DNA from 2 places in the Mesorhizobium sp. M7A.F.Ca.CA.002.15.2.1 genome. Region 2 is predicted to be linked to the other one. Evidence: riboswitches for the same ligand, from Rfam matches in the RefSeq annotation. Region 2 holds a riboswitch; the other holds the start of a gene.
What was found. Region 2 has a riboswitch for thiamine pyrophosphate ahead of thiC (phosphomethylpyrimidine synthase ThiC). Riboswitches for the same ligand answer to the same signal wherever they lie in the genome.

Region 1: another riboswitch for thiamine pyrophosphate. It lies ahead of thiB (thiamine ABC transporter substrate binding subunit); the one in region 2 lies ahead of thiC (phosphomethylpyrimidine synthase ThiC).

The regions. Positions count from the first base shown of each region.
Region 1 is NZ_RZPI01000051.1:4,380-15,322, forward strand. It holds gene ENZ74_RS05425 (LysE family translocator) at 1-191, shown strand, start outside; gene ENZ74_RS05430 (amino acid ABC transporter ATP-binding protein) at 373-1,143, opposite strand; gene ENZ74_RS05435 (amino acid ABC transporter permease) at 1,140-1,820, opposite strand; gene ENZ74_RS05440 (amino acid ABC transporter substrate-binding protein) at 1,948-2,721, opposite strand; gene ENZ74_RS05445 (RNA polymerase factor sigma-32) at 3,044-3,907, shown strand; gene ENZ74_RS05450 (M48 family metalloprotease) at 3,932-5,401, opposite strand; gene thiQ (thiamine ABC transporter ATP-binding protein) at 5,660-6,451, opposite strand; gene thiP (thiamine/thiamine pyrophosphate ABC transporter permease) at 6,444-8,069, opposite strand; gene thiB (thiamine ABC transporter substrate binding subunit) at 8,078-9,076, opposite strand; TPP riboswitch at 9,120-9,234, opposite strand; gene ENZ74_RS05470 (thiamine diphosphokinase) at 9,322-9,981, shown strand; partial or broken gene ENZ74_RS05475 (ABC-F family ATP-binding cassette domain-containing protein) at 9,983-10,943, shown strand, end outside.
Region 2 is NZ_RZPI01000005.1:11,266-22,208, forward strand. It holds gene ENZ74_RS00790 (hydroxymethylpyrimidine/phosphomethylpyrimidine kinase) at 1-711, opposite strand, end outside; gene ENZ74_RS00795 (thiamine phosphate synthase) at 702-1,307, opposite strand; gene ENZ74_RS00800 (thiazole synthase) at 1,304-2,077, opposite strand; gene thiS (sulfur carrier protein ThiS) at 2,079-2,276, opposite strand; gene thiO (glycine oxidase ThiO) at 2,245-3,246, opposite strand; gene thiC (phosphomethylpyrimidine synthase ThiC) at 3,243-5,078, opposite strand; TPP riboswitch at 5,182-5,298, opposite strand; gene ENZ74_RS00825 (hypothetical protein) at 5,616-5,879, opposite strand; gene ENZ74_RS00830 (metallophosphoesterase) at 6,371-7,708, shown strand; gene ENZ74_RS00835 (hypothetical protein) at 7,711-9,777, shown strand; gene ENZ74_RS00840 (hypothetical protein) at 9,774-10,829, shown strand.

The sequences.
Region 1 (10,943 bases), on a different contig from region 2:
TGGCCGTCGGGTTGCAGTTCCTCATCCTCGGCATCATCGTCAATCTCATCTTCTCGATGGCCGACCTTGCGGCGGTCGGCATCGCCTCGCTCGCCGTTGGCCGGTTCACTGGCGCCGGATGGGTGATCCCAAAGACATGCGGTTCGATCCTCATCGGACTTGGCGTGGCGCTCGTCAGCCATCATATCTGAACCTGCAAATGAAGAGCCGCGATTTCGAGGGAGATCTGACGGTGAAATTTCAGCGGCTGCTGGCGGCAAGGCCCGATATGCCGAAGGATGGCTGACGGCCTGCTCGCGCATCCGGCAAGATATACCGGAACCGGCGCGCCTTCGGGGCCATCGCCCGAATTCTACAGACCCTAGGCCGCGCCTACCCGCCGCCGCCTTCCTTCTCAGCCTCCTGCTTCAGCGTCGCAATGAACCGCTTCGTCCGTTGCTGCTCCGGATTGTTGAACAGCACCGCGGCCGGTCCCTTCTCGACGACGACGCCGGCATCGAGGAACACCACTTCCTTGGCGATCTTGGAGGCGAGGCGCAGATCATGCGTCGCCATCACCATGGTCGTGCCTTCACTGGCGAGCTTGCCAAGCACGTCGACCACCTCTTGCGCCAGTTCCGGGTCGAGTGCCGAGGTCGGCTCGTCGCAGAGCAGCACTTTCGGCGACGGCGCCAAGGCGCGGGCGATCGCCACGCGCTGCTGCTGGCCGCCCGACAGCGTCGCCGGCCAGGCGTCGGCCTTGTGCGCCATCCCCACCTTCTCCAGCAGAGCCAGCGCCCGCTCGCGTGCCCTCTCAGGCGCCCATTTCAGCACCGTCACCAGCCCTTCCATGACGTTCTCGATCGCGGTGCGATGCGGAAACAGCTGGAAGTTCTGGAACACCATGCCGGTCTGCAGCCGCAGGCGCTGGATATCCCTGGCCGGAACCCTGCCACCAGGATGGAATTCGAGCGTCTCGTCGCCGATGCGCACCGTGCCCGAGGTCGGGATCTCCAGGAGGTTGATACAGCGCAGCAGGGTGCTCTTTCCCCCGCCCGACGGGCCGACCAGCGCCGTGACGCTGCCTTCGGCAATGGTGACCGTCACGCCCTTCAACACGAGATTGTCGCCAAAGCGCTTTTCGATGTTGCTGAGGCCGATCATGAGCGTGCCTCCAGGAAGCCGCCATAGCGGTTGAGCCGGGTCTCCAGCCGCGTCTGCAAGGCCGACAGCACCGAACTCAGCGCCAGATAGAGGATCGCCGCCTCGACATAGAGGATCAGCGGCTCATAGGTGGTGGCGACGATGCGCTGCGCCGCCTGGAACATCTCCGGCACGGTGATGGCGGCGGCCAGCGACGTATCCTTGACCAATGAGATAAAGGTGTTGGAAAGCGGCGGCACCGCGACCCGGCCGGCTTGCGGCAGGATGGTGCGCCGCATCGCCTGGCTCCAGGTCATGCCGATCGAATAGGCCGCTTCCCACTGGCCCTTCGGCACCGACCCTATGGCCGCGCGGATGATTTCCGACGTGTAGGCGCCGATGTTGAGCGTGAAGCCGATCAACGCCGCCGTGAAGGCGTCGAGCAGGATACCGACCGACGGCAGGCCGTAGAAGATAAGGAACAGCTGCACCAGCAGCGGCGTGCCGCGGAAGATCCAGACATAGAAGCGCACCAGCGCGACCAGCGGTTTCGGACCAAACAGCCGGGCAAGCGCCGCACCCAACCCAACGGTCAGCCCAAGGACGAAGGACAACAGCGTCAGCGGCACGGTGAAGATCAGCGCCGCCCACAACAGCGAAGGCAGCGACTCCAGCATCAGTTGCAGCCAGTGCGGCACGTAAGACCCTCCAAATAAGTCGAGGCTTTCGTCGAGGCGCGACATATCACGACAAAAGCGGCGGACCGTCAAAGACGACTCGCCGCTCGATATGTCCTGTGGGCCGCGGAGCGGCCCGCCTCATAGATTACTTCGAAACGTCCTGGCCGAAATAGGTGTCGGAGATTTTCTTATAGGTGCCGTCGGCCTTGATGTCGGCCAGCGCCTTGTTGATCGCCGCGACCAGCTCCGGATCGCCCTTGCGCACGATGACGCCGGAATAGTCGGCGTTTTCCTCTTGCGCGGCGATCTTCACATTGGCGTCGGGCTTGTGCTTCTTGAAGTCGAGGAACGACAGGCTGTCATTGATCGTGGCGTCGGCACGGCCTGTCAGAAGCAGCTGGATCGATTGGTCGAAGCCATCGGTGCCGACCAGCTCGGCGCCGTTCGTTTCGGCCAGCTTGCCGAAATTCGAGGTCAGCGACTGCGCCGACTTCTTGCCCTTGAGATCGGCAAAGGTCTTGATGTCTGTGTTGTCGCCGCGCACGATCAGCACCGCCTTGGAGGCGATGTAAGGATCGGAGAAGTCGTACTTGGCCTTGCGGGCATCGGTGATGCCGACCTCGTTGATGACGGCGTCATAGCGATTGGCGTCGAGGCCGGCGATCAGCCCGTCCCACTTGCCTTCGAGGAATTCGACCTTGACGCCGAGCTTGTCGGCGATCGCCTTGGCGATTTCGACGTCGAAGCCGACCAGTGCGCCCGAAGTGTCATGATAGGTGAATGGCGCATAAGTGCCTTCCGTGCCGACCTTGATGACCCCGGCCTGCTTGATCTGGTCGAGATTGGCGCCGGCATGGCCTGCGGTGACAGCCAAGGCCTGCAGCGTTCCGGCGATGATGAGCGACTTGAGCCATTTCATTTTTCTGTGATCCCGTCCTTGGCCGGCCGACCGGCATATTGTGAGCGCTGGAAACTGACAGATGCAAGTCGAAAAAATAAGGAACAGAATTCCAAAAACAATCAGTTTCTGAAATCAGATACTCAAACTGGCGCTTTCCAGCCGACATCACGGCTATCGCGGGTAGTCCCCGGAGTCCGCCAGGCAACACATACCCGCAGCCACGGTCGCGGAACCTTTCCCGCGCATGGCAGTTCTGGCTGTTCTAGGGCACGACGCCGCCATTTCAACCCAGGCGCCAGCCAAGTTTGCAAAGTCATCCGCACCACCCAGGGAGCGCCTCATGATGGAAGACACGGCAGGACGGATCATGGTCCGCGCGGCGATGAAGGCTCCCTACCTCGAGCGTGACGAAGAGCATCGGCTTGCATTGCTCTGGAAAGAGGACAACGACCAGAACGCGCTGCACAGCATCACCGTCGCGCATATGCGGCTGGTCATTTCCATGGCCTCCAAATTCCGCCATTACGGCCTGCCGCTCGGCGACCTGGTCCAGGAGGGTCATGTCGGACTGCTCGAGGCCGCCGCCCGCTTCGAGCCGGAGCGCGAGGTGCGGTTCTCGACCTATGCGACATGGTGGATCCGGGCCTCGATGCAGGACTATATCCTGCGCAACTGGTCGATCGTGCGTGGCGGCACCAGCTCGGCGCAGAAGGCGCTGTTCTTCAACCTGCGACGCCTGCGCGCGCGGCTGGCGAATGGCGCCGAGCCACTGTCAAACGCAACGCTCTATCGCGAAGTATCGGAAGCACTCGGCGTCTCCGAAGCCGACGTGGCGATGATGGATTCGCGGCTGTCGGCTCCCGACTCCTCACTCAACATGCCGGTTGCCGACGATGCGGGTTCGACCGAGCGCATGGAATTCCTGGTCTCGGACGATCCGCTGCCCGACGAGATCGTCGGCGACAAGATCGATGTCGCGCGCCGCTCGCTCTGGCTGAGGGAGGCGCTTCGCGCGCTCAACGCACGGGAGTTGAGGATCATCGAGGAACGCCGGCTTAACGACGAGGGCGCGACGCTGGAAGCGCTCGGCGAAACCCTCGGCATCTCCAAGGAACGCGTCCGCCAGATCGAGGCCCGCGCCATGGAAAAGCTGAAGGTCGCGTTGGTGAAGCAGAATCCGGAGTTCATGGCGACTGCCGCCTGAACGGCGGCAGGCGTCCGCAGGTGCCTACTTGTCCGTGACGATCTTGACCTTGTCGCCGGCCGAAACCGCGGCACCAGGCGACAGCGCGTTGAGGACGCGGAACAGGTCGAGCTTACGGTCGACGCCGACCATCTGCGCCGAAAGCGAACCCATCGTCTGCCCAGGCTGGACAGTGACGACGCGGATGCGCAGCGGCTTCAGCGCCGCCTTTTCGGCGGCACTCAAGATCCGGAACGAGCCGCTGACCGAGCGGGCGATTGTGTCCAGCGACGTGCTGGCCGAAGGGGCCGCGGTCAGCAGCCGGTAGACCTGGCCGCCGGCGCGGATCACCGCAATGTCGAACTGCCAGCCTTCGGCGCCGGCATGCGCGGTCGCTGCCTCGTTGCCGTTGATGGTTTCCTGCCTGACGCTGCTGTCGACGAGACCAGCCACCCAGCCGCTGCGGATATAGTCCGTCAGCGCCCGGTTCTTGTCGATCGACACGCCATCGAAACGGATCGCTATGTCGCCGGGGCCGGTGGCCGTCACCGCTGCCGCCGAATTGTCGATGATGAAGCCGTCCGGTACCGTGAACGAAACGCCAAGGCCCGGATGCAGGAAGGTTTCGCCGCGTACATAGCCTTCTTCCGGCGTGTCGCCATAGAGCAGGCCGTCTATGCCGGCGAGGAAGGAATCGCGGTCGCGCGTGCCGACGCCCGGCGCGCCGAACTGGCGGGCATGGCGCTGCGCCAGATCGATGCGCTGCGGCGTATTGGGGTGCGTGGCCAGGAAATCGAGGCTGGCGTCGGTGGCGCCGCTGATCGAGCGGAAATCGGTGTAGGCCGACATTGATTGCAGGAAGCGGCCGGCGGCGAAAGGATCGTAGCCGGCCTCGCCGATCGACTTGATGCCGATGGCGTCGGCTTCCAGCTCCTGGTTGCGCGAGAATTGCGCGAGCCTCAGCTTGCCGCGGATCAACGCCGCCTTGGCGGTCGGGCTGTCGCCGAGCACATCGGAAACCACCTTGGTCGCCAGGCCTTCCTCTGCCTCGAGTTGCTGGCGCTGCAAGCCGTGATTGGCGGTGACGTGGCCCATCTCATGCGCGATGACAGCTGCAAGCTCGGCCGAATCATTGGCCAGCGCCAGGAGGCCGCGCGTGATGTAGAGATAGCCGCCCGGCAGCGCGAAGGCATTGACATTGGGCGAATTCAAAATGGTGATGCGATAGGTCTGTGTCGGGTTGGCGGACACCACCGTCAAACTACCGACCACCTTGGCGACCATGCGCTCGAGCTTGGGATCGGAATATTCGCCGCCATAGGTCGCCAGGATGCGCGGATGCTGCGCCCTGGCCAATTCGGCGAGCTTGTTGTTGGCGCCGACATTGTCCACCGTGATCGGCTTGTCGGAAGGCTGGAAGCCGGATTCCTGAACCTCCGGCGGCGTGAACATCTGGCAGCTTGCCAACGCCACGGCAAAGCCGGCCAGCGCGAGAAAGCGCGCCAGCGGTTTCATTCCCAATGTGTTAGCGCCGATCGCCAGAACGGCTTCCTTTCGGGTCCCGGCACATGACATTGAAAATCGGGGACGATCTTCAGAATGTTCACGTGCCATATCTCAAACTGCTGCAGTATCCGCGGCCCATCCCAGGGGCGGGCGCCGGATACTGCAGGCAAATCACGGCCTGTGCCGGACCGGTAGGGCGGACCTAGCCACACTCCCCCGGTCATGGCAAGCAAACGCCACATCGCCTGGAGCCGGTTTGACCGTAAATTATGTCCGCTTCCGGGCAACATCGCGTGATGTGGAATATCCGGCACCCGCGCCGATATAGCGCCGGAACGCCTCCGGACCAGCCCCGGCGAAGAAATCATCAGCCTTGCCGGTGGCGGCGACCAACCCATTGTCGACAAACACCATATGCTCGCCGATGCGGCGTGCATCCTCCGGCTGGTGGGTGACGAACAGCACTGTCATGGCGCGTTCGGCATGAACGGCGGCAACCAGATCCAGCATCTCGTCGCGTAAAGCCGGTCCGAGCGAAGCGAAGGGCTCGTCGAGCAGCAACACCGGTCGGTCGCGCACCAGCACGCGGGCCAGGGCGACGCGCTGGCGTTCGCCCCCGGAGAGCTCGCGCGGCAGGCGTTTCTCCTTGCCCGCAAGACCGGTGCGCGCAAGCGCCTCGGCGACCGCAGCGCGGTCCGCCTCGGTCAGCCGCAGGGATGGCGAGCGGCCGAGCCCGACATTCTGCTCGACGGAAAGATGCGCGAAGAGATTGTTCTCCTGGAACACCATCGACACCGGCCGCGCCGAGGCCGGCTCGGCGCTGACATCGACACCGCCGACCAGCACGCGGCCCGACCGTGGGGTCTCGAAGCCGGCGACCAGATTGAGCAGTGTCGACTTGCCCGAACCGCTCGGCCCCATGATGGCGGTGATCGTCGCCGCGGCAAACTCGACATCGAAAACAAGCGGCGCCTCGCCATAGCTGCCATAGCTGAACGACACTTTGTCCAGCCGCACCGGCGCGCCCTTCGCGAGCCCGTTGGCCGCCTTTTCACGCATCACGGACCTCCTCCCTTCCCAGCCAGTGCGCCGCCACGATCAACGCGAGACAGACGAGGCCGAGCAGCAGTGCGAGGCCGGCGGCATCCTCGGTGCGGTAGCTGCCCATCCGAGCCAGAAGAAGGTAGGGCAATGTCTGCACGGAATCACTGCCGAACAAGGCAATGACACCGAGATCGCCGAGCGACAGCGCCATGGCGAAAGCGAAGGCCGTGGCGAGCGGTCGCCGCAGCGACGGCCAGTCGACCAGCATCAGCCGGTTCCAGCCCGCAATGCCGAGCTGTGCACAGAGCCGTTCGTGACGCTCGCTCGCTGCATCATAGGCGGGACGCACGGCGCGGAGCGCAAACGGCATCGCCATCACCGCGTTGACGGTGACGACCATGACCGGAGCGATGGCGAAGACATCGCCGACATGGCGCAACAACAGGAACCAGCCGGCGCCGACGACGATCGGCGGCACGACCAGGACAAAACCGGCGCCTGTATCGGTGGCGTGTTCGAGCAGTGTCTTTGCGCCGGCACGGCGGTTCAGCGCCAGTGCCCGCCGCGCCATGGTCAGCGCCAGCGACAGCATCACCGAAAGCAGCGCCGACAGGAAGGCGAGCGCCGCACTGGTCAGCGTTGCCTGCCGGACAGTGGCCTCGCCGGCCAAGCGGGCGAGATCGGCACTCAATCCGGCCATCACGGTTGCCGCCATCGGCCCGACAACGAACAGCAGCGCCAGGACGATGAGTAGCGCGTTCAACCAGGTCTCGCTCCGATTGACCGAGAGATAGCGGCGTTGCGCGACCGGCAAATTGGTGTCGCCGACCACATTGGCGCCTAGCCGCGTCAGTGCCAGCACCACGATAAAGGTCAAGGCGATCTGCAGCAGCGTCAGTGCAACGGCCCGTGCGGGATCGAAATCGAAGCGCAGCGCCTGGTAGATGCCGACCTCAAGCGTCGTCGCGGCCGGCCCGCCGCCGAGCGTCAGCACGATCGTGAAGGATGTGATGCAGAGCATGAACACAAGCCCGGCGACGCCGGGCAGTGCGGCGCGCAGCGTTGGCCATTCGATCAGCCGGAACGCCGGCCGGGCCGCCATGCCGAGTTGGCTCGCCAGCCGCCATTGGTCGGCCGGTATGGTCTGCAGCGCCTCGAGGAACAGCCGCGTCGCCAGCGGCAGGTTGAAGAAGACATGGGCGACGAGAATGCCGGACAGGCCATAGATGCCCGGCCAGCTTCCGCCGCCGATAACGGCAAGCACGCCGGCGAAGTAGCCGGCACGGCCATAAAGCGCCAGGATGCCGAGCGCTGCAACGATGGCCGGCAGCGCCAACGGCACGGCGAAGATCTGCAGGATGAAGGCGCGGCCGAAGAAACGTGGATGCCGCGACAGAGCGCGCGCCACAAACAGCCCCGGGATGACCGAAAGCAGCGTCGACAGGACCGCTTGCCAGAGCGTGAAGCGAATGACGCGAAGCAGATAGGGATCGAAGGCTGCCCAGGCGCCCGAGAAATCATGGGCGCCCTCGAAAAGCAGGCCGGCAAACGCGCCGCCGATCAGCAGCGCGATTGCAGCGAGCGCGACAATGCCGGCACTGACGCGGGAATCCGTGGAATGCGCCGGCGCCATCGCGCTGCCTATTTGCTCATCGCCGCCAGCCATTCATCGACCCAGGCCTTGCGGTTGGCGGCGACCTCTTGCGGGCTGAACAGCAAGGTCTTCGTCGGCTTGACCAGTTTGTCGAAGGCCGGATTGAGCGGCTTGTCGGTCTTGCCTGCCGGGAACATCCAGTTGGTCTCGGGGATGGCATCCTGGAATTTCGGCCCGGTCATGAAGGCCATGAACTTGGCCGCCAGCGGATTCTTGGCTCCTGTCGTGGTGATACCCGCCACCTCGATCTGCAGATACTCGCCCTCCTCGAAGGAGGCCGCCTGGTAGCGCTCCGTGTTCTCGGCGACCATGTGGTAGGCTGGCGACGTCGTGTAGGACAGCACCATCGGCGCCTCGCCCTTGGTGAACAGCCCATAGGCCTCGCTCCAGCCCGGCGTCACGGTCAGCACCTTGGCCTTGAGCTTGGCCCAGGCCTCGGGTGCCTTGTCGCCATAGACCGACTTGACCCAAAGAAGCAGGCCGAGGCCTGGCGTCGAGGTGCGCGGATCCTGGATGACGATCTTGTCGTTGGCACTGCCTTCGATCAGCTCCTTCAGGCTCTTCGGCGGCGTCTTCATCTTCTGCGTGTCGTAGACGACAGCGAAATAGCCGTAGTCGAAGGGGACAAACGTGTCGTCGCTCCAGCCGCCCGGCACACTGACATCCGTCACCGCGCCATGCGGCGCGAACAAGCCTGACGCCTTGGCATCGGCGGTGAGATTGGTATCCAGGCCAAGCACGATATCGGCCTTGGTCGATGTGCCTTCCAATCTGACGCGGTTGAGCAGCGCGACGCCATCGGCGACCGAGACGAAGTCGACGTCGCAGCCGCATTCGGCCTCGAACTCCTTCTTCACCACGGGACCCGGACCCCAGTCGGCGGTGAAACTCTCATAGGTGTAGACGGTGAGCTTGTCCTTGGCCAAGGCGGGCCCGGACAAGGCCACGACCGTTGCTGAAACAAGAGCGTATAAAAGCGTGCGCATCGGCGCCTCCTTCGTTTGAATTGAAAGGAATTGAGGCGTCGGACTGTCCGAAACGTCTAATCCCTCCGCCGGTACAAACCGGATCAGGTTCAGCGGGTTGGCGAGACTGCCTCTCAGCCGGTCCGCGAAGATCGCGTCCGGCACCCCGTTAGAGCGTTTCGACACATAGGCCGGGCCGATCCGCCATGCAAGCGGGAGTTTGCCGCCTTCCGTTTCCCGTGCCGGGCTGGTAAGGGCCACACGATATGAGCACATTCACCATCCTGCTTGGCGGCGATCTCATCCGTACGCCACGGCTCGACCGTCAGGTCAAAGGCTCCCGCGTCATCGCCGCCGACGCCGGCATCGGTCATGCGCGGTTGCTGGGTCTCGTGCCGGAGCTGTGGGTGGGTGATTTCGATTCGGTGCCGGCCAACCTGCCGGACGATCTCGCTTCCGTGCCGCGCCGGACCTTCCCGGCGGAAAAGGACCAGACCGATGGCGAACTTGCCGTCGCCGCGGCACTGGAGCGCGGCGCGACCCGCCTGGTGCTGGCCGGCGCCTTTGGCGGCAAGCGCGCCGACCACGCTTTTCTGCATCTGTCGCTCGCCCTGCGGCTGGCGGAGGCGGGAACGGACGTGCTTTTGACCAGCGGCGCTCAGGAAGGCATCCCCCTGCTGCGCGGAACGGCCGGCCTCGACTATGCCGACGGCACGCTGTTTTCGGTGCTCGGCTTTTCCGAGCTCGACGGCCTGACCGTCACCGGCGCCAAATGGCCGCTCGCTCACGTCAAGGTGGCGTTCGGTTCGTCGCTGACCATTTCCAACGAGGTCAAGTCCGACAAGACCGGGGGCCGCCTCGAAATCGCGCTCGGCCATGGCCGCGCGATGCTGCTCGCTCATCCCTATCCCTTACCTGAAAGCTGACATGGCCCCGCCCCTTCTCAACCTTGATGGGATAAAACTGACCTTCGGCGGCACGCCGCTGCTCGATGGCGCCGCCTTGACGGCTTCGGCCGGCGACAAGATCGCACTGGTCGGCCGCAACGGGTCCGGCAAGTCGACCCTGCTGAAGATCGCCGCCGGCCTGATCGAGCCGCAGGACGGCGAAGTGTTCCGCCAGCCTTCGGCGACCGTCCGCTATTTGCCGCAGATGCCCGACATGGAAGGTTTTGCCACTGTCCGCGCCTATGTCGAGGCCGGGCTTGGCCCCGCCGACGATCCCTACCGCGCCAGCTATCTGATGGAGCATCTCGGCCTGTCGGGTGAGGAACGTCCGAACGACCTGTCGGGCGGCGAGGCGAGGCGCGCCGCCCTTGCCCGCGTCATGGCGCCGGAGCCCGATATCCTGCTGCTCGATGAGCCGACCAACCATCTCGACCTCTCGGTCATCGAATGGCTGGAAGAAGAACTCATCCGCACCTCCTCGGCGCTGATCGTCATCTCGCACGACCGCCGCTTCCTCGAACGCGTGTCGCGCGCCACGGTCTGGCTCGATCGCGGCCAGACCCGCAGGCTGGACAAGGGCTTCGGCCATTTCGAGGAATGGCGCGACCTGGTTCTGGAGGAAGAAGAACGCGAGCAGCACAAGCTCGGTCGCCAGATCGTTCGCGAAGAGCATTGGCTGCGCTACGGCGTGACGGCGCGGCGCAAGCGCAACATGCGCCGGCTCGGCGAGTTGCAGACCATGCGTCAGCGTTTTCGCGGTCATCGCGGGGCCGAAGGGTCGGCGATCATGGTGGCGAGCGACGCCACCGAGTCCGGCAAGCTGGTGATCGAGGCGAAAAACATCGAAAAGAGCTTTGGCGATCTCACCGTGGTCAAGGCGTTTTCGACCCGCATCCAGCGTGGCGATCGCGTTGGCCTGGTCGGGCCGAACGGCGCCGGCA
Region 2 (10,943 bases):
GCGCACGCTATCTTCGAGCGACTTCGCCTTCGCCAGATGCGCCGCAATCGCGCTGGCCAGCATGCAACCTGTTCCGCGCATCGATATAGCAAGGCGCGGCGTGTCGAAGTGGATGGGTTCATGATCGGAGCGTAACAGAATATCGGCCGATCGGGGACCCGACGCGTGCCCACCCTTGATCAGCAGGGCCTGAGGGCCGACGGCCTGCAGTCTTTGTCCTTGTTGGAGCGCACCGTCCTCATCCGAAGCCGGTTCGGAACCAGTAAGGAGCGCCAGTTCAGGAAGGTTGGGCGTGACAATGCAGCAAAGCGGCATCAAATCGCGCTTCATGGCAGCGATAGCGCCTGCTTCCAGAAGTGCGCGGCCTGAGGTGGAGGCCAGCACAGGGTCGAGTACTGCCGGCACTTGCGGAAATTTGCGCAGCACTGCGGCAACGGCAACAATGATCTTGGCAGTCGCCAGCATGCCGATCTTGATTGTGGCTACGTCGTTGGCCTGTAGCGCGGCACACATCTGATTGGCCACCATGCTGGGTGGCGAATGATGGATTTCGATCACGGCGTCGTGCGTTTGCACCGTTAGCGCTGTGACGGCGAGACAGGTGCGCACGCCAACGGCAGAGATCGTCTCGATGTCGCGTGCTATTCCAGCACCCCCGCTGGAATCTGATCCGCCAACGACAAGCACATGCGGTTCTCGTCTCATCGCCATCGGTCCGTCTTTTCGATCCATTCTCGCGTGCGCGCTTCGGGGTCGAAGCTCAACGTGATGTCCGTGACCACTGCGGCGCTGTTGGCGCCGGCCTCAAAGACGCCGTCGAGGCGGTCGGGGTTGAGGCCGCCGATGGCGACCAATGGGATCGGCGCCACCCGCCGCTTCCACTCGCTGATCCGCTCTAGCCCTTGCGGTGCCCACTTCATTTTCTTCAAAGTGGTGGGATAGATCGGACCGAGCGCGACATAGTCGGGCTCGGCAAACATGGCCGTTTCCAGCTCGACATGATCATGCGTGCTCAATCCGAGCCTGACGCCCGCTGCCCGTATCCTCGAGAGGTCGGCCGTTTGCAAATCCTCCTGGCCCAGATGCACGAAATCGCAGCCTTCCTCGATTGCCAGGCGCCAATAATCATTGATGATGAGCTGGCTTTTGTGTTGGACACACCAGGCCTTCGACTTGCGGATCTCCGCGCGCAGCCCGGTTTCATCCATGGTTTTGATGCGAAGCTGAATCAGCTTGACGCCGAGCGGCGCCAACCTTTCGATCCAGGCGGCGCTGTCGACGATCAGGTAGAAGGGATCGAGCTTCATGAAAAAACGGCCCTGCCGACCATCGGTGTCGATGGCACGGCGACGTCGCGCGGTTCGAGCATTCCCGAACTGAACGCCTCACGACCGGCGTCGACCGCCTTACCGAAAGCACGCGCCATGCCGACCGGATCTGCCGCCTTGGCGACCGCTGTGTTCAGGAGCACGGCGTCAAAGCCGAGTTCCATGACGGTGGCCGCGTGCGACGGCCGTCCGAGCCCCGCATCCACAATCAGCGGGACGCCAGGGAAATATCCGCGCATCGAGCGCAGCGCCGTCATGTTGACCGGTCCCAAGGCGGAACCGATCGGTGCGCACCACGGCATCAGGACCTTGCAGCCCGCTTCCAGCAGCCGCTCGGCGACAACGAGATCGTCGGTGGTATAGGGGAATACCGCAAAGCCGTCCTCGCACAGGATGCGGGCGGCTTCAACCAGACCGAACACATCCGGCTGTAGCGTGTCGTGATTGCCGATCACTTCGAGCTTGATCCAGTTGGTGCCGAAGACCTCGCGCGCCATTTTCGCGGTGGTGACGGCTTCCTTGACGGAGAGGCAGCCGGCGGTATTGGGCAGGGTTCTGGCGCCCAGCGAGCGGATCAACGACCAGAATTGTTCGCCGGCCCTACCGCCCGCCATCTCACGCCGCAACGAGACGGTCACCACCGACGTGCCCGATGCCTTGACTGCATCGGCAAGGATGGCCGGCGAAGGATACTGAGCCGTGCCGAGAAGCAGGCGCGACGAAAGCTCGGTTCCATAAAGCTCCAACATGCTAGCCGCCCTGCATGGGCGAGAGGATTTCGATCCGGTCGCCGTCGCTCAACTGGAACTCCGCGCGGTTGGCTTTGTGCACGAGGTCGCTGTTGACGGCGGTGGCGAGCCAATCGCCCTCATAGTCGAGCGCGGCAAGCAACTCGGCCAGCGTGGTGGCGGCAATCTCACGCGCCTCGCCGTTGACCATCAGTTTCATGAGCATGCTCCTTGGTTCTGTCTTGACTGAAAACCAGGTCGGCAGCCTGGCGCGCCATGGCGGGGGCGAGGAGAAAACCGTGACGATAAAGACCGTTGATCGCGATGATCTCACCGTCTGTTTCGACGCGTGGCAAATTGTCGGGAAATGCCGGACGGACACCCACACCGGTTTCAACGATCTCGGCCTCACCAAAGGCCGGATGGAGGGCATGGGCGGCGCCCAGCAGCTCCATCATGGAACGCGCCGTCACCGGTCCGGCGCTCTGGCTTTCAATCATCGTCGCTCCGATCATGAAACGGTGATCGGTGCGCGGCACGGCATAAAGCGGAAAGCGTGGATGAAGCAAACGGACCGGCCGCGACAGCGAGACATCAGGCGTGCGAAGGATCAGCATTTCGCCGCGAACACCGCGCAGCCTGTCATCGGCCGCTGCCATTCCCATGCAGTCTATCTGACGGGCGAATCCCGAAACAGGCCGGGCGTCGCAGCCGAAGTGGAATTTGACACCCATGGTCGCAAGCTTGTCATGAAGTGCCGCCATCGCCGGGCGTGGGTCGAGGTGAGCCTCGTCGGGGAAGAGCAATCCACGCCGGAAGCGGCCGGCGAGGTCGGGTTCCAGGAGCGCAATTTCGTTTTCATCGACGCGCCGATGCCCTGACGTGCGACTGGCGAACCGGTCAAGCTCACCGGCATCACGCGGCGCGGCCACGACCAATGTCCCGGCCCGTGTCACCTGACCCGACAGCACCGCATCCCACCAGTCGGCAGCATCGCGTCCGAGATCCAGCACCGGCTGCTCCGCGCTTTCGCGCTCGCACCATGGCGCCAGCATGCCGCCGGCGAACCACGACGCGTTGCCACCAAGGCCATGCCGCATCTCGGCGACGGTGACCGTCGCGCCGCGGGCGGCGAGTTCGAAAGCGACGGTGAGGCCGGCAACGCCGGCCCCTTTGACGAGCACCCTCATGATGGTTTGGGAGCCTCTGGCACGACCGGTACGCCAGTCTCGTCCGCCTGCATGTAGAGATCGCCGCCCTCCCGGTATTTTGCCGCCATTGCCGCCATGCCTTCCTTCTGGGCCTCGGCACGGATGTCGTGGGAAATGCGCATGGAGCAGAATTTCGGCCCGCACATCGAACAAAAATGTGCCAGCTTGTGCGCCTCCTTGGGCAAGGTCTGGTCGTGGAAGGACCGTGCGGTTTCGGGGTCGAGCGACAGGTTGAACTGGTCCTCCCAGCGGAACTCGAAGCGCGCGCGCGAAAGGGCATCATCCCTGGTTTTCGCTGCCGGATGGCCCTTCGCCAGATCGGCTGCATGGGCGGCTATCTTGTAGGTGATCACGCCAATCTTGACGTCGTTGCGGTCGGGAAGGCCGAGATGCTCTTTCGGCGTGACGTAGCAAAGCATTGCGGTGCCGAACCAGCCTATCATGGCGGCACCTATCCCTGAGGTGATGTGGTCATAGCCCGGCGCGATGTCGGTCGTCAGCGGCCCCAACGTGTAGAACGGCGCCTCACCGCACACTGCGAGCTGCTTGTCCATGTTCTGCTTGATCTTGTGCATGGGGACATGGCCCGGGCCTTCGATCATCACCTGGCAGTCCTTTGCCCAGGCAATCTTGGTGAGTTCTCCAAGTGTTTCCAGTTCGGCGAATTGCGCCGCGTCGTTCGCATCGGCGATTGAACCGGGACGAAGGCCGTCGCCGAGCGAGAAGGAGACGTCATAGGCTCTGGCGATGTCGCAGATCTCCTCGAAATGCTCGTAGAGGAAGCTCTCCCGGTGATGGTGCAGGCACCATTTGGCCATGATCGAGCCGCCGCGCGAGACGATGCCCGTGACCCGGTCGACGGTCAGCGGGATGTAGTGCAGCCGCACGCCGGCGTGGATGGTGAAATAGTCGACGCCTTGCTCGGCCTGCTCGATCAGCGTGTCGCGGTAGACCTCCCAGTTCAGATCCTCGGCGATGCCGTTGACCTTTTCCAGCGCCTGATAGAGCGGCACCGTACCGATCGGCACCGGCGCATTGCGCACGATCCAGTCGCGGATGTTGTGGATGTTGCGGCCGGTCGACAGGTCCATCACCGTGTCCGCGCCCCAGCGGATAGCCCAGACCATTTTTTCGACCTCTTCGGCCATCGACGATGTGACAGCCGAGTTACCGATGTTGGCGTTGATCTTGACCAGAAAATTGCGACCGATGATCATCGGCTCGCTCTCGGGATGATTGATGTTGGCGGGAATGATTGCGCGCCCGCGCGCCACCTCGTCGCGCACGAATTCGGGTGTGACGAAATCTGGGATCGCCGCGCCGAAGGCTTCGCCGTCGCGTTGCAGCTTGCCGCGCATCACCTCGCGGCCGAGATTCTCGCGGATGGCTACGAACTCCATTTCTGGCGTGATGATGCCGGCGCGCGCATAGGCAAGTTGGGTCACCGCCTTGCCCTGCTTGGCCTTGAGCGGCCGATTGCGTATCGGAAATTCCGGTGTCAGGCGCTCGCCGGTGGCGAATCCATTGTCTTCCGGCCGGACGTGGCGGCCGTCATAGGCTTCGACATCGCCACGCGCCGTGACCCATTCGTGGCGAAGCCGGGCAAGGCCTTTTTCGATGCTGGTTTCGACTGATGGATCGGTGTAGGGGCCGGACGGATCGTAGACGGTGACGGGCGGTTCGCCGGCCGTCGGATGGACGGAAATCTCGCGCATCGGCACCCTGATCTGCGGGTAGAGGACGCCGGGCTTGTGGATTTTCCGCGAGGCGGGCAGTGGTCCCGTCGATACGGCGGGGGTGAGGGCATTCATCGTGAGGCTCCTTTGCTCATGCATTGGAGACCCAGTTCTGTGCCGGAAGGATGAAAAGACGCTTCTGTAGACCTGCTGCAACAGGACCTCGGGCGTAAACTCCCGCAAAGCGCTTGCACCGTCCCTACGCCAGTATGAACTGGATCAGGTTCAACGGGTCACTGCGCCGCGAAAGCCAGCAGTATCTCAGCCCCTTGCCGGGACTCCCCTGGTGAATGCCTTAGGTTGAACGGGCTGACGCTATCTTGTCAAGCGCATTCGGGCGCCTTCGGCCGGTGGCGACGACCGGCGGCCAGCCGGGCGGAGAGCTCGCGCATGCATCGGGGACAAGTCACGCCCCGTAGACCGGGGCTGAATGGCCAAAGCCTCATTCGCTTCGTGAAGGATGGAGAAACTGTATTGGCCATGTGCGCGTATCGACCAAGTAGCTCAGGCGGTCACGGATGTGGTTATTCTGGTCGAAGGTGACGAACGGCCTTGGGGGTCACCTCCTTTAGGATTCAGAGGTTGGAAGACGGCTTCTCGCGATCACGGCCATCAGGAAATACCTGTCTTCGGCTCAACCTCGACATGGCGTCCGATCGACCGCAGATATACAGCTATCTCGTTCATGAGATGATCGCGTTCGCCGTAGATTTCAGCAATCCTACGCAGCTGTGGCTCGACGGCCCTCCGTTGCGCTGGCGTGAAATCAGCATCGCCAAAGACGTATCCCAAGTTGCCAATCGCGCAAATTTTGCAGCCGGCGTCCACAACTGCTTGTACGAATGCCGGAATGTCTTTTTCTTGCATGGTCTTCATGTCGAACCTCTCGTGAATGGCGTGCTTGCGCCCCAATCTGCCTTTTCAGCGTGTCCTCTGGGCGGCGCAAGCCCTGAGCGTGACTGTGCACGGGCAACCTCGACTATCCCATCTGCCACGCTCTTTAGAATCGGTGGGGTCTGGTGATCGCAGGCTGGGCCACTCAAAAGCCTGCAAGAAGAAAGTCATGGCGACCATTGCTCAAGATCGCAAGGGTGCGTGCAAGACCTTCCGTTGGCAGTCATGCACGCTCGCTCAGAGATAGTCCGGCCGCGGAAATTCTCCCTTATTCGTAAGAAAGCTCATTGAGCAACTGGGCATTGAGCAACTGGGTCTCACGTCACGGGTCTCGTGTGCTTCACAGCCGAAAAATAGCCGCCGTGGCAATTCTCGAAAAGTGCAGGCTACCTCGTTAAGGACACTGCGGATGATCGTTCGCGCTTGGCAAAAGCGAACGGATTAGTCTATGGCTCTCGGCAGGGGGGCGAGTTATGCGGCGGGTGCGAATCCTTCAAGTAGGCGATATTCACTATCCGGACTGGCATCCTTCCTCTAGCAACATCGATGCCAAGGATAGCAAGTTCGCTCCGAAAATAACGCAGAAGCTACGCGCGTCTTCGCTGCGTGCCGTCTTGACGAAACTTCGGCGGCTGACGACTTCGAAGCCCTTGGATTCGATCGCCTTCATGGGGGATTTCACGAGCCGTGGCGACAAGACCTTCATTGCTTCGGCATTCCAGCATTTCACGTTGCTCTGCCGCGCACAGGGACGCAGTTCAAAGGCGCTTCCGTTGATATTCGTACCGGGAAATCACGATGTGAACCGTGATGACGCGCGCGAACTTGGACCGACTGAGAAATTCAGCGAAATGGCGAGTTTAGCCGCCCGCTTGGGTTGGCAGACCGTTCCCGTGGACCAACCCGTGCACTTCAGACTTCCGACAGGATCCGCAGGCGCAAACTTCATCCTCGTCAACACAGCGATAGGCAGTTGGGAGCTTCAAAACCTTCCCGCGTTCCTTCGTGATCGTCTCGAGGCACTCAGTCCTTCTACAGAGCCTCTAGATCTCGGCTCGCCGGACATCTCGGGACATTCGCCCGCGACACCTCCCAGCGATCCAGACAAGGAGGCGTCCGACGACGAGTATTACGGTCAGATGGACACGCCATACATCTCGCGTGAGATGCTTGCAGGCCTACAGGAATTGCTCCAGCAGCCCGACATGCGTTACGGCATCATAATCGGCCATCACAATCTGCTGCCACAAAAGACTCCGCGCATTACGCCATACGCGGAGATGCTCAACAGCGGATTTGTCAGAACTCAGCTGCTGCAGGGCAACAAGCCTATCGTCTACCTGCATGGACACATACATGCTGATCCGGTCGAGATCGTCAACGATCCAAGGTTTCCGGACGGCAAATTGATCTGCATCTCAGCACCAGAGATACAGTCAGGTTTCAATGAGCTCGTCTTCTTCACGACCGATCAGGGAGAGCTCGTCGGCATCCGACTTATACCCTACCGCACCAATGTCGCCGACGGGACGGTCATGGAAGGCGAACATTGCTTTATTTCGACCATGTCCAACGGCAAGGCCTTTCTGAACAACGACACGTTTGACCTGCTGCGCCGACTGCGCGACCATGCCACCAGGCGCGGGAATGGGTTACTCTTCTGGGACGAGATCACTGAGATTGCTGCCTCCGCCGAGCTCGGGCTAGATCTGGAAGACTCTCTTCTGATGCTCCAAGCGGCGCGCTTCATCGAGATAGACGGCCTCACCAAGGCAAACTCGGCTTGGCGCATTAAGGTAAGGGACGAATAGCGATGGAGAATCCGTTCGGCCCCAACAGGATCGAGTACGAAAGCCGCCCGATACTGTGGTTCAGTCAGAAGTCGGCGTTGATTTCTGCCGCCGCCAAGCCGGTCTTCGTCGCAGGGACGAGAGGCAGCGGCAAGACCAGCATTCTTCGCTCGCTTTCCACAGTCCATATTCTTGAAGACAAAAGTCTCTCGGACCAAGTCGGCAAGCTCGCTTGGTATGGCGTCTTCTTCCAGCTCAATGAGACATTCTCGCCCCTAATCGACAACGCCGTTCTGAACCTCATTCCGGAGCGGATACGCTTCGACACGGCCGCCGTGATCCCGCGGCAATTCGTAATCTTCTCTCACTATCTGGAGCTGAAGATAGTCGAACGCCTGCTCGAGAGCATCGGCCAGCTCAGACGCGACGGCCACTTGAAATACCGGGCCTCCGAAGATAGGGACGTCGCCCTGGCACTGCATCGCGAAGTGCTGCACTTCATACCCCAACCTGCCCGTCTCGACTTCTTCAGCATCGATGAGCTGCGGGGTGGGATAACCCGGTACGTCGACGAATGCTTCAACGCGTTCTTCTTTGCCGCCGATGCCGGAGCGACCGGCTTCAGAGCAACAGACCCTGGCGCGATCATTAACAAGGTCGCGACCGCGATCACTCCACTTTTAAATGGCCCATCTTTCGCCGGTGACAGGGCGCCCTTCTTCAAGATACTGATTGACGACTGTGAAGCACTGACACCGCTCCAACAGCAGTTCCTGAACACCTTGGTGAGAAAGACGCGCGGCAACGTGAAATGGGTCCTCGCCTACATCGGCGGCCTCTACGACACGATCCGGACGATCATACCCGGCCAGTCGCTCTCGAATGCTGACCGGGACGTCGAGAATCTTGATTCAGTCGATCCGAGGGAGTTCGCCACGCTGTGCGAGAACGTGTCGTCGCTTCGGCTGTACTATGCGCTTCCTGACCATCTGCGGAGTGATCTCGAGCGCAACGATGCGCTCAGCGCGTTTTCGCTCAAAAACCGGCTGGGGCGGCTTTCCGTCAATGACATCATCGAGCGGGTTATCATATCGGGTCATTCCGAGGGCAGAGAAGAGCTTGTGGCACTTGCTGATGCAGCACGTGAATTCCTCTCCGTGAATTTGAGGACGGCGGATCAGCAGCAATTCCTTCTTGATCGAAAAGCGCGCCCTTATGCCGAAGGGCTGGCGCTCGCGCTCATGAACCCGGAAATTAAGCGCCGGCCCATGAGCAAGGCGGATGCTTCAAATCTGAAGAGGTCGATCGCCCGGAAACAGGGATGGGCTTTTCTGAAAGCGTGCCAGATGCTGCGTCTGCATGACTACCCGTACGTAGGGCACCAGATCATCACATCATTGAGCGACGTCTGTATACGCGATTTCCTTGATATAATGGGAGAGATCTTCCGCCGCAGTGTTCCGAGTTCCAGTGATCCACGAAAACTGGTGGAATTCATCAACTCGGATTTACAGATTCATCTCGAACAGCAGAGACAGGCTGTGAACGCCGCCTCTCAACGGAAGCTTGATGGACTTCAGGCGCTTTCACATCCGTACGAAGAAGAGAGCGTGCGCATGGTGCGGGCGTTGGGTTACCTGACCGCTCGCCTCCAGACAGAGTTTGCCGAAGAAAATGCTCTAGGAACGACAGAGAGAGGCATTTTCAGGGTTGATCTAAAGGAAATGCGCTCGCTGGTGAACCGACTGGAGCAACCCAGCGGAAAACTGGACGAGGTCCTGCGTCGGGCGGAAAGGGATGGGTTTATCCGGGAGGTCTCCGCCGCCGGCAACTTTGAGGTGGACCGCGCCGACCCCGCATCGAAGGAGATGATGATCAGATTGCATCGGCGATTTGCACCTTACTTCGGGTTCTCCTATCGCGGCCCGTACGAAATCAACACAATCCCTGCGGCGCGGATGGTCGACCTGCTTTTTACCAGGCATCGGCTCCCAGAAGACTGGGCCGACTCGGTGTTTAAGGAGCTCGTCGCGCGGCCCGCACTCAAGACCGAATTCCAGCACTCGCTTTTCGAGAGCGATCTCGAATGACCGCTTCAACTGTCGAGTATCGAGTCTTCGGCCATCTGGCCGTCACCGAGAAGGCGAGAGATGCAGGTACCTGCGAAACGATGGAGGCAGATATCGCGATCGTCGCGCTTGGATGGGAAACGCGTTTCGCCGCGTTCGAAAACCATCTTGACCTGAAGGTCGGCAAGATCGTGGTTCTGGACTTTGCTCTGAAGGAAGCGAACGTCCCAGCCGTCGAAGAAAACCGGCGAAAGCTCATCGCTATGGGTACCCGATGGGGCGTCGAAGTGACTGTGATCACCCTCGAGCCTTCCATCGAGTATCAGAAGAACATCAATCTCCTCGATCACCTGCTCACTCAGATGGCCGCTTCATGTGGCTCATACGAAGGAAGCCTGCGGAAGGTTTTCGTCGAGTGCTCGACGATGCCGCGAATCTACATCCAATGGCTGATTGCGGTGGCATTCAAGAAAATGTCGATTCAGTCTCTCGAATTCGGGTACGCCGAAGGTATCTACGGGAACGCGATCGGCAAAGAGGATTTTTCCAGCGGCTTGGACCGATACGTCACCGTCCCTCATCTTCAAGGCAGCGGAGGAATGGGCGAAGAGAAAGTCCTGCTCGTGGGGATCGGAGGAGATGCCGACGTATTCTACGGATTGATCGATATCGTCAGTCCGGAACGGATCTCGCTCCTCGTCCCAAGAAGCGACAAGAATGCGCATATCGATGCTTTGCTCGATCAACAGGTGGCCAAGGTACGTGAAACCCACCGGCTCGAAGATGGCGAAGTTCGCGACATCCAGGCTTTCGGGCTGATGGCCCACCTCGATGCTTTCGAGACGTATCTCGACGGGTTCGGCTCGCGTGCGGTGGTGAACGTTTTTGTCAGCGGCCCGAAGGTTCAGGCCATCGCTGCTGCCGTGCTCGCCTGCTCCGACAGCCGCGTCCATCTCAAGGCAAGAATTCCCACCTCCTATGCCCATCGTGAAGTCTCAGCGAATGGGCGGTATCATATCTATAGGCTGATTGACCTGACATCCCCTGCCTGCAGCCTTCCCGGGACGTTCTGACACTATCTTGCATTCGAGTAGCATCATGGTCCCAGTAGCCGTTCCGCCAAGCCTTCAGCGCATGTTCGTGTCGCCCGATCCGGTCGATGGGGGGCTAATTCCCACTTGGAAGCT